DNA from 4 places in the Sinorhizobium terangae genome. Region 1 is predicted to be linked to each of the others. Evidence: predicted binding sites of a transcription regulator. Region 1 holds the regulator's gene; each other region holds the start of a gene.
The links. Region 1 encodes PhoB, which activates phosphate uptake and scavenging genes when phosphate is short. Its sites were predicted from a motif close to TGTCATNNANCTGTCAT; they were not measured.
Positions count from the first base shown of each region.

Region 2: a site for PhoB is predicted at 924-940, ahead of QA637_RS24435 (DUF1045 domain-containing protein). Genes of this name have one in related genera too.
Region 3: a site for PhoB is predicted at 1,310-1,326, ahead of QA637_RS12155 (DUF1045 domain-containing protein). Genes of this name have one in related genera too.
Region 4: a site for PhoB is predicted at 1,086-1,102, ahead of QA637_RS11025 (BtaA family protein). Genes of this name have one in related genera too.

Region 1 covers NZ_CP121659.1:144,806-147,007, forward strand. The annotation lists gene phoU (phosphate signaling complex protein PhoU) at 1-451, shown strand, start outside; gene phoB (phosphate regulon transcriptional regulator PhoB) at 573-1,256, shown strand; gene QA637_RS00700 (GcrA family cell cycle regulator) at 1,334-1,852, opposite strand.
Region 2 covers NZ_CP121660.1:1,234,654-1,236,855, forward strand. The annotation lists gene phnE (phosphonate ABC transporter, permease protein PhnE) at 1-845, shown strand, start outside; gene QA637_RS24435 (DUF1045 domain-containing protein) at 1,022-1,729, shown strand; gene QA637_RS24440 (alpha-D-ribose 1-methylphosphonate 5-triphosphate diphosphatase) at 1,731-2,202, shown strand, end outside.
Region 3 covers NZ_CP121659.1:2,550,632-2,552,833, reverse strand. The annotation lists gene QA637_RS12160 (glycosyltransferase family 2 protein) at 1-902, opposite strand, end outside; gene QA637_RS12155 (DUF1045 domain-containing protein) at 1,376-2,176, shown strand.
Region 4 covers NZ_CP121659.1:2,297,427-2,299,628, forward strand. The annotation lists gene QA637_RS11020 (serine hydrolase domain-containing protein) at 1-972, opposite strand, end outside; gene QA637_RS11025 (BtaA family protein) at 1,150-2,202, shown strand, end outside.

The DNA of each region.
Region 1 (2,202 bases):
GATCCGTATCGCCGCCGATCTGGAACGTGTCGGCGATCTAGGCAAGAACACCGCCAAGCGCGTGATCGCGGTCGCCGGATCCGGCATTCCGCGCAAGCTCGCCCGTGGCCTGGAGCACCTGGCGGAACTGGCCTTGGTTCAGCTCAAGGAGGTGCTCGACGTCTATGCCTCCCGCTCGCCGGAAAAGGCAAACAGCATCCGCGAGCGCGACGAGGAGATCGACGCGATCTACACGTCGCTTTTCCGCGAACTGCTCACCTATATGATGGAAGATCCGCGCAACATCACGCCGTGCACGCATCTTCTCTTCTGTGCCAAGAACATTGAGCGTATCGGCGACCACGCGACCAACATTGCCGAAACGATCTACTACATGGCAACGGGCGCCCAGCCGCAGGGCGAGCGGCCGAAGGACGACACGACGTCCACGCTAGGCTCTGTGACGGACTAGAGCGCCCGACAGCCGTATGCCCTAGTGCATGCGTTGATCTTATACCGGTCGCGGTTTTTCGCGGCCCATACTGTGCCGCGGTGGCATGATGGCACCCGCGCGTAGGAAGGAGCATGACCGAATGTTGCCGAAGATAGCCGTAGTCGAGGACGAGGAGGCGCTGAGCGTCCTCCTGCGCTACAATCTCGAGGCCGAAGGTTTCGACGTCGATACGATCTTGCGTGGAGACGAGGCCGAGATCCGCCTTCAGGAGCGCTTGCCCGATCTCCTGATCCTCGACTGGATGCTGCCCGGGGTTTCCGGCATCGAACTCTGCCGCCGGCTGCGGCAGAGGCCGGAAACGGAGCGCCTGCCGATCATCATGCTGACCGCGCGGGGCGAGGAAAGCGAACGCGTTCGCGGGCTTGCCACCGGCGCGGACGACTATGTCGTCAAACCGTTTTCGACGCCGGAACTGATGGCGAGAGTGAAGGCAATGCTCAGGCGGGCCAAGCCCGAGGTGCTTTCGACGCTGTTGCGCTGCGGCGACATCGAACTCGATCGCGAGACGCACCGTGTCCACAGGCGCAGCCGTGAAGTCCGGCTCGGACCGACGGAGTTCCGGCTCCTGGAGTTCCTGATGTCCTCGCCGGGGCGCGTCTTCTCCCGTTCGCAGCTTCTCGACGGCGTGTGGGGACATGACATCTATGTCGACGAGCGCACCGTGGACGTGCATGTCGGCCGCCTTCGCAAGGCGTTGAACTTCTCCAACATGCCCGATGTCATCCGCACCGTACGCGGCGCCGGCTATTCACTGGAAAGCTGAGGCCACCCGCCCGCTTCCACAGGCATCAAAAAAGGGGCGTCACCGCCCCTTTTTCAATTATGTTTGCTCGCGGTCGGTCAGCGCATGCGCCGGCGCTCGGCGGAAGGCTGATAGGCGAGCCGCGTGTGATAGCTGCAATAGGGCGACGATTCCGGCGAGTCGTTGCCGCAGAAATGGAACTCTTCCTTCAGCGGGTCGCCGATCGGCCACTTGCAGGTGCGCTCCGTGAGCTCCGTCAGGCCGAGGCGCCGCGACATCGGGATGACGACGTTCGGTGCGAGTTCGATGTCCTGGTCGGCGACGAGATCGACTTCGACCTCTTCCTTCAGCACGGTCGCGCCGGCGGTGCGGGTGACGGTGCGGGTGGCGACCCGCGCGGCATAGTTCGGTGCCCGGGGAGCGGACGTGGTGCGCTTCGGACGCGCGGCAGTGGTCGTGCCACCCGCCTTCGCGCGGCCCGGCAGGCTCAACCGGTGAACCTTGCCGATCACGGCGTTGCGGCTGACGCCACCCAGTTGCGCTGCGATCTGGCTGGCGCTCAGGCCCTCGGACCACAGCTTCTTCAGTTTCTCCACCCGCTCGTCAGTCCAGTTCATTTCTGCACTCCCCGTTCTCGGCGTTGGATGGCAGAATCCATCACCCAGCTCCGGAAAAAAGTCCGGAGCTGCAACGCGATAACTCTTTTGGTGACTAGGTCCGCCGCATGCGTCTAGTAATTGAATATTAACCTACTGGCAGGGTGACTCCGTGGCAAGAGTCGCGGGAATCGCGCCGAATCGATTTCGGAGTTTTCCCCAACTTGCTGGCTGGCCGTTGCATTTTTGCAAGCCCCTGCGGCACGTTTTTTCGCACGTCGGAATCCGGGCATTCAAGCGCGCTGCAAGCCTTGGTTTTGTTGACATTGCGGTGCGAAATGGGAATAGTGCCTGCGCCGCCGAAAGGCGGC
Region 2 (2,202 bases), on a different replicon from region 1:
CGCTCTCCTTCGGCTTGACGGGCTGGGCCGAGGTCGAGGGTGACGAAGTCTCGATCCGCAACCGGTTCTTCGGCTGGGCGAACTTCCTCTTCGATACCCACTCGCCGTTCTTCGGAAAGCCCTATGGCGAAGTGGCATCGCTAATTGTCTCCGGAGAGCGGATCGATCCGGCACGCTCCAACCTTTCGCTTGCCTGGAACAACATTCTCTACAACGCGGAGTGGCAGCATCTCGACGTCTGGACCAAGCTGCTTCAGACGGTCGTCATGGCTTTCGTCGGCACCCTCTTCGCATCGATGATCGCCTTTCCGCTCTGCTTCCTCGCCGCGCGCAACATCACGCCGAACCTTTTCGCCAACCAGCTCGCCAAGCGGTTCTTCGATTTCCTGCGGTCGGTGGACATGTTCATCTGGGCGCTGTTCTTCACGCGCGCCTTCGGCCCCGGTCCGCTCGCCGGCATCTCGGCGATCTTCTTCACCGATACCGGCACGCTCGGCAAACTCTATTCCGAGGCGCTTGAAAACATCGACGACAAGCAGCGCGAAGGCGTGAAATCCGTCGGCGCGACGCCAATCGCGGTGCAGCGCTTCGGGGTGCTGCCGCAGGTGCTGCCGGTCTTTGCCAGCCAGGCGCTCTACTTCTGGGAATCGAACACCCGCTCGGCGACGATCATCGGCGCCGTCGGCGCCGGAGGCATCGGGCTCAAATTGTGGGAGGCGATGCGCACCAACTCCGATTGGGAAAATGTCGCCTATATGGTGCTTCTGATCTTGATGGTTGTCTTCATTTTCGACAACATCTCGAACGCGTGCCGCTCGCGGCTGATGGGACGAAAGGCACATTAAATTGGAGCGGGATGCGGGCGGAAAACCGCACGCACTTCCTCATCCCGCTCTGATCCGATTTGCGTTTCGCACCGAAGTCATCATGATCTTGTCATGCAAATCGGCTAGCTGCGCATCGCACCCCGCGAACATCGACCCGCCGGAGGGCGGGCCGGGCGACACAGAAAGTGAGACTCGTGCGTTATGCAATCTACTTCGCGCTGCCGGCCGATGACCGGCTGACGCAGACCGCAGCCCATTGGCTTGGCCGCGACGCCTTTGTCGACGGAGCACTGAGCTGGCCGGAGGTGCCGGCGCTCGGGCGCGAAAACCAGATGGCATTGACGGCGGACCCGCGGCGATACGGTTTTCACGGAACGCTGAAGGCGCCGTTCGAACTCGCTGAGGGAAAGAGCGAAGCGGATCTGCTCGCCGCCTTCGATGAGTTTGCGGCGGAGATCGAGGCGTTCGAGGTGCCACGGATCGTGTTGCATCAGATCGGGCCGTTTTTCGCGCTCGTCCCGGCCGAAGACTGCCCGCCGCTTCGAAGCCTGGCGGAACAGGCCGTTCGCCGTTTCGAGCCGTTCCGGGCGCCGCTGTCGGACGCCGATATCGCGCGCCGCAATCCGGAGAAGCTCACGCGGCGTCAGCGCGAATATCTTACGACATGGGGTTACCCTTACGTCTTTGAGGAATTTCAGTTCCACCTGACGCTGACGGGACCGGTGCCGAAGGAGACGCAACCAGTGATGCGCGAGACGCTTACCGCCGCCTTCGAGGAATTCACTGGCAGGCCACTCGACATTGCGACCATTGCACTTTTCGTCGAGTCCCATCGCGGCGCGCCGTTTACCGTCTATTCCCTACTGCCGCTTGGCGGCGCATCCGAACGAAAGATCGCATGAGATGAGCAAAGAACAGGTATTGAGCAACGCCCGCATCGTTCTCGAGGACAGGATCGTCAACGGTTCCGTCCTCATCCGCGACGGCCGTATCGCCGATATTTCCGAAGGGGCCAGCAGCACGGGCGAAGATTTCGAAGGCGACTACCTGCTGCCCGGCCTGATCGAACTTCACACCGACCATCTGGAGGCGCATTACTCTCCGCGCCCGGGCGTGCGTTGGCTGAAGATCGCGGCGATCCAGGCCCATGACGCCCAGGTCGTCACCTCCGGAATCACCACCGTCTTTGACTGCCTGCGCCTGGGTTCGGACGAGGACGGCGGCTTCCAGAAGGGCGAGATGCGCAGCATGGCGGATGCCTTGGCGCAGGCCAAGGAGGAAGGACGCCTGCGCGCCGACCACCTCATCCACCTGCGTTGCGAAGTTTCGACTTCCGACGTCCTCGATCATTACGAGGATTTTCAGAACGACCCGC
Region 3 (2,202 bases), 1.6 Mb from region 1:
ATAGAGTAGTTCATGCCAAGGCTGGCGGTTGCCCCGGCTGCTGCCAGGCGCAGCCGCGAGTCACTTCTGACCGGGTGCCGCGCTTCCTCGATGCACAAGGAGGCAAGCCGCTCTTCGAGGTGGGTCGGGTCGCGCATGACGATCCCGGGCTGCAAGTGCGATCCAGTGGCCTTTGCCTCGGCGGAAAGAGCCTCAAGGCGGCGGAAGTCATGTTGCATGCGCCAGCGGGCCCGCTCGGCCAGCTTCTCGGCAAACAGCGAATGATTGGAACCATGCATGCGGTATGCCCCGAGGCAATCGTCGGTGGCGTGGACCTGTCCATGCAACGGCGCCACAGTTGCAAGATAGCCATCCGCTCCTTGCCTGAATTCTCCCTCCGGGATCGGCATCACCGCTTCCAGAGCCGAACGGGCGAAGGCGAGGCCGCTGGTGACCGTCGTCTGATAGCGGCCGCGATGAAACAGTTTTGGCGTCACGTCGCCGGTGTCGAAGGGCTGCTCCGGTGGCGGATAGATATCCATTGCCCTTTCTCGCTGGTCGACGAGATCAAGCCTGAACTGAAACTGCGCGGTCGAGGGGTCCCATGCATTGACGACCTCGGATACGGCAGCCGGATAGAGATAGTCGTCGGCGTCCAGGAAGAACACGATGTCGCCAGAGCTCGCGGCAAAACCGGTGTTGAAGGCGGCCGCGTGTCCGCCGTTTGCCGGTCGCAGACAGGCGCGGATCCTGTCGCCGTATGATCGAATGATGTCTGGCGATCCATCGGATGAGGCGTCGTCGACGACGATAACCTCGGTATTTGCGTGATCTTGAGCCAGGGCGCTGTCAACACAGCGCCTGAGAAAGCGTGCGTAATTATAGTTGGTGATGATGATGGATACAGAAGTTTGGTTCAGCAAAGCCTGCCCTCGCTCTGATCCCCGCTGGTCGCTTCGGTACTCGTGCTGAGTGTGCGCGGTCGGTCGCCGGGATCTCTCTCGAGATAACAAGGCATTCGCCGCCTCGCAGACGGCCACTACCAACCTTCAAAGGAAACCGCGGGTAGATTTCCTCCGGCGCGGCGGTGCTCAAAACGGCAGGTTGCTGCCTTGCACCATTGCGCGATTTTCCACGCTTCAAGGGAAGCGCTGCGGCGTAGTAACTGCACTTATTGTGTTGACAATAGGGCCCTGCCGGATCGGCGTACGGAACGTCGACGAGCGTTGGCGGGGTTGGACATCGCGTGTTTCCACCGTCCATCATGCTTCGCATGAGACGCTTCGGTCGCTTTAAACGATCGATTTTTGGCCCGGTTCCGAGCCTCCAACTTCGTTAATCTGTCACGCAAATCACCTAATAGGCGGGCCATCCACGGACTTCCGGAGCATGCGCCATGCGTTACGCCATTTGTTTCACTCCACCTATGGGGGACCCGCTGTCGGCGGTGGCCGCCAGCTGGCTCGGGCGGAACGTCTATTCGGATGAGCCGACGGAACTGCCTTCCGTTGCCGGACTGAGCGTTCCGGAGATCGCCTTCCACACGGCAGCACCCCGCCGCTTCGGCTTTCATGCCATGATCATGGCGCCGTTCTGCCTCAACGAGGCGACCAACGAGACCGAGCTGCTGAAGGCGCTGATGCATTTTGCCAGCGCCGAGGCCCCCTTCGAAATCGCGCGGATGGAGGTTGCCCGGTTCAGCCAGTGCTGGGGGCTGGTGCCGCAGGTGCCGAGCCATGAAATGCACCTGCTCGCCGCCCGTGTCGTCCAGGCATTCGACAGGTTTCGCGCGCCGATGAGCGAGGACGAGATCGAACGGTGTGACCCGGACCGGCTGACCGCACCGCAATTCACCAACCTCCATCGCTGGGGCGATCCCTACGTGATGGACGAGTATCGCTTTCACATGAAGCTGACGGGCGCCTTGAATCCGGAAACCGCCCGGCGCATGGAGGCGCCCCTCAGGGAGCTATTCGAGCCGCATTTGGAAAGGCCGCTTTCGATCGGCAGCCTTGCCCTGTTCATCGAGCAGGATCCGGGCGCGCCGATGCGGGTCCATTCTCAGCATCCGCTTGGCAAGATTTCCGCCCGTCTGCGCGACGGCGCGGCGAAACGGTCGGCCATCGAAAGCCTGACCGAAGGTCGCGCTGCCCGGCCGATACCCTACATCATGGCCTCCTTGCTTGCGGGCCGGTAGTCGCCCCCTCTGAAGCGTCAATTTCA
Region 4 (2,202 bases), 1.8 Mb from region 1:
GGCGCTGGTCATGCCGAGCGGAGCGAAGAGCGCCTTGCGCGGATAGGCGAGCGCTTCGGCCGGGTCGTCGAACGTCCGCATCCATAGTTGGGAGAGGAGATTGCTGGTGCCGCTCGAATAGCGGAATTTCGCGGCCGGCTGCGTGTCTAGCTGCTTTGATGCCACGAAGCCGGCCATGTCGCTTTCGAGATAGAGCATGCGCGTCACGTCGGTGACGTCGCCATAGTCCTCGTTGAACGCGAGCCCACTCTGCATCGCCAACAAGTCGGCAAGCTTGATCCGCGACCGATCATCGCCGGCCCAGGCGGGCAGCAGGTCGCCGCGAGCGACATCCATTTTTCCCTCACCGATCCGCAGGCCAACCAGCGCCGCCGTCACCGACTTCGTCATCGACCAGCCGAGCAGAGGCGTATCCCGATCAAACCCGGGTCCATAGGTCTCCGCGACCAGCCGGCCATCCCGCACGACGGCGATCGCCCGTATGCCGGGACCTGCCAGGCCGGCATCTTCTATGACGCCTTGAATCGCCGGGTCGATCTCGGCCTTGCTGCCGTCGGGCCAGGCAACGGCAGCATCATGGGCCTCGTATGCTCCCGTCTCGTCTTTTGTCTCGCTCACCGAACCCGCAAGCGCTTGCGCTCCGCTGTCATCGACATTGGTGCAGCCAAGTCCCGGCCTGTGCACCGCTCGGCCAGGAGCGGCAAAGCCGAATATGCGCGCCGTCACGCTCTGCTTCTCCCGATCGACCGAGACGCTGACGAACTTCAGGAGCGGGTGACCGGGCGCCTGTACGTCTTCCGCAAGAACGGCTTGCGGATCGCGTTTGGCAAGGAAGACATTGGAGCAGACGATCTTGGCGGCATAGCCGTCGCCGACCTTCAGAAGCTCCGGCGGAAACAGCGCCAGCCAGCCGCCGATGCCCGCAAGACCGACGACCACCGCCCCGGCGGTCGTCTTCAGCAAACGTTTCATGCGCTTCCTCCCGGCTTCAGGACCACCACGTCTCCACCACGCGGCAATCGCGAGAGAAACAGGGTTCAGGCGAAAGGAAAAGCCCTTGGAAGCCCCGCGCCTGTGCGAAATCCCGTCATCAAAGTGTAGCGGAGTCACTTTAGAAGCGCCTAAGTTTCAACTGGATGACAGGCAAAGATGACCGAACTCGCTCCCGATGCCGGCTTTGGCAGGAAGAATCCGAAGCTGAAAAGCGCGCTGCTGCAGCACAAGCCCCTCTCCCTCGCCGGCCTGTCGGAACGCCTGTTCGGGCTGCTATTCTCCGGTCTCGTCTATCCGCAGATCTGGGAAGACCCGAGCGTCGACATGGCAGCAATGCAGATCCGTCCCGGACACCGCATCGTGACGATCGGTTCAGGCGGTTGCAACATGCTGACCTATCTCTCCGCCGGCCCTGCCCATATCGATGTCGTCGACCTCAATCCGCACCATATCGCACTGAACCGGCTGAAACTTGCCGCCTTCCGCCACCTGCCGAGCCACAAGGATATCGTGCGCTTTCTCGCCGAAGCCGGCACGCGGTCGAATGTGCAGGCCTTCGACCTCTTCCTCGCGCCGAAGCTCGACGCGGCGACCCGCGCATACTGGAGCGGCCGGTCCCTCGACGGACGCCGACGCATCGGCGTCTTCGGCCGCAACATCTATCGAACCGGCCTTCTCGGTCGCTTCATTGCCGCCAGTCACCTGCTCGCCCGTCTCCACGGCATCAATCCGGAAGAGTTCGTCCAGGCGCGCTCGATGCGTGAACAACGCCAGTTCTTCGACGACAAGCTCGCGCCGCTGTTCGACCGTCCGGTCATCCGCTGGATCACCAGCCGCAAGAGCTCGCTTTTCGGCCTCGGCATCCCGCCCCAGCAGTTCGATGAGCTCGCTAGCCTCAGCGCGGAGAAGTCGCTTGCCGCGGTGCTGCGGCACCGTCTTGAAAAGCTCACCTGCCATTTCCCGCTCCGCGAGAACTATTTCGCCTGGCAGGCTTTCGCGCGGCGCTACCCGCTGCCGCACGAGGGCGAACTGCCGGCCTATCTGCAGGCCGAGAACCACGAAGCGATCCGCGATCATGCGGACCGCGTCGAGGTCCATCACGCAAGCTTCACCGAACTGCTTGCCCGCAAGGCGGCTTCGTCAGTCGATCGTTATGTGTTGCTCGACGCGCAAGACTGGATGACCGATCGGCAGTTGAACGACCTTTGG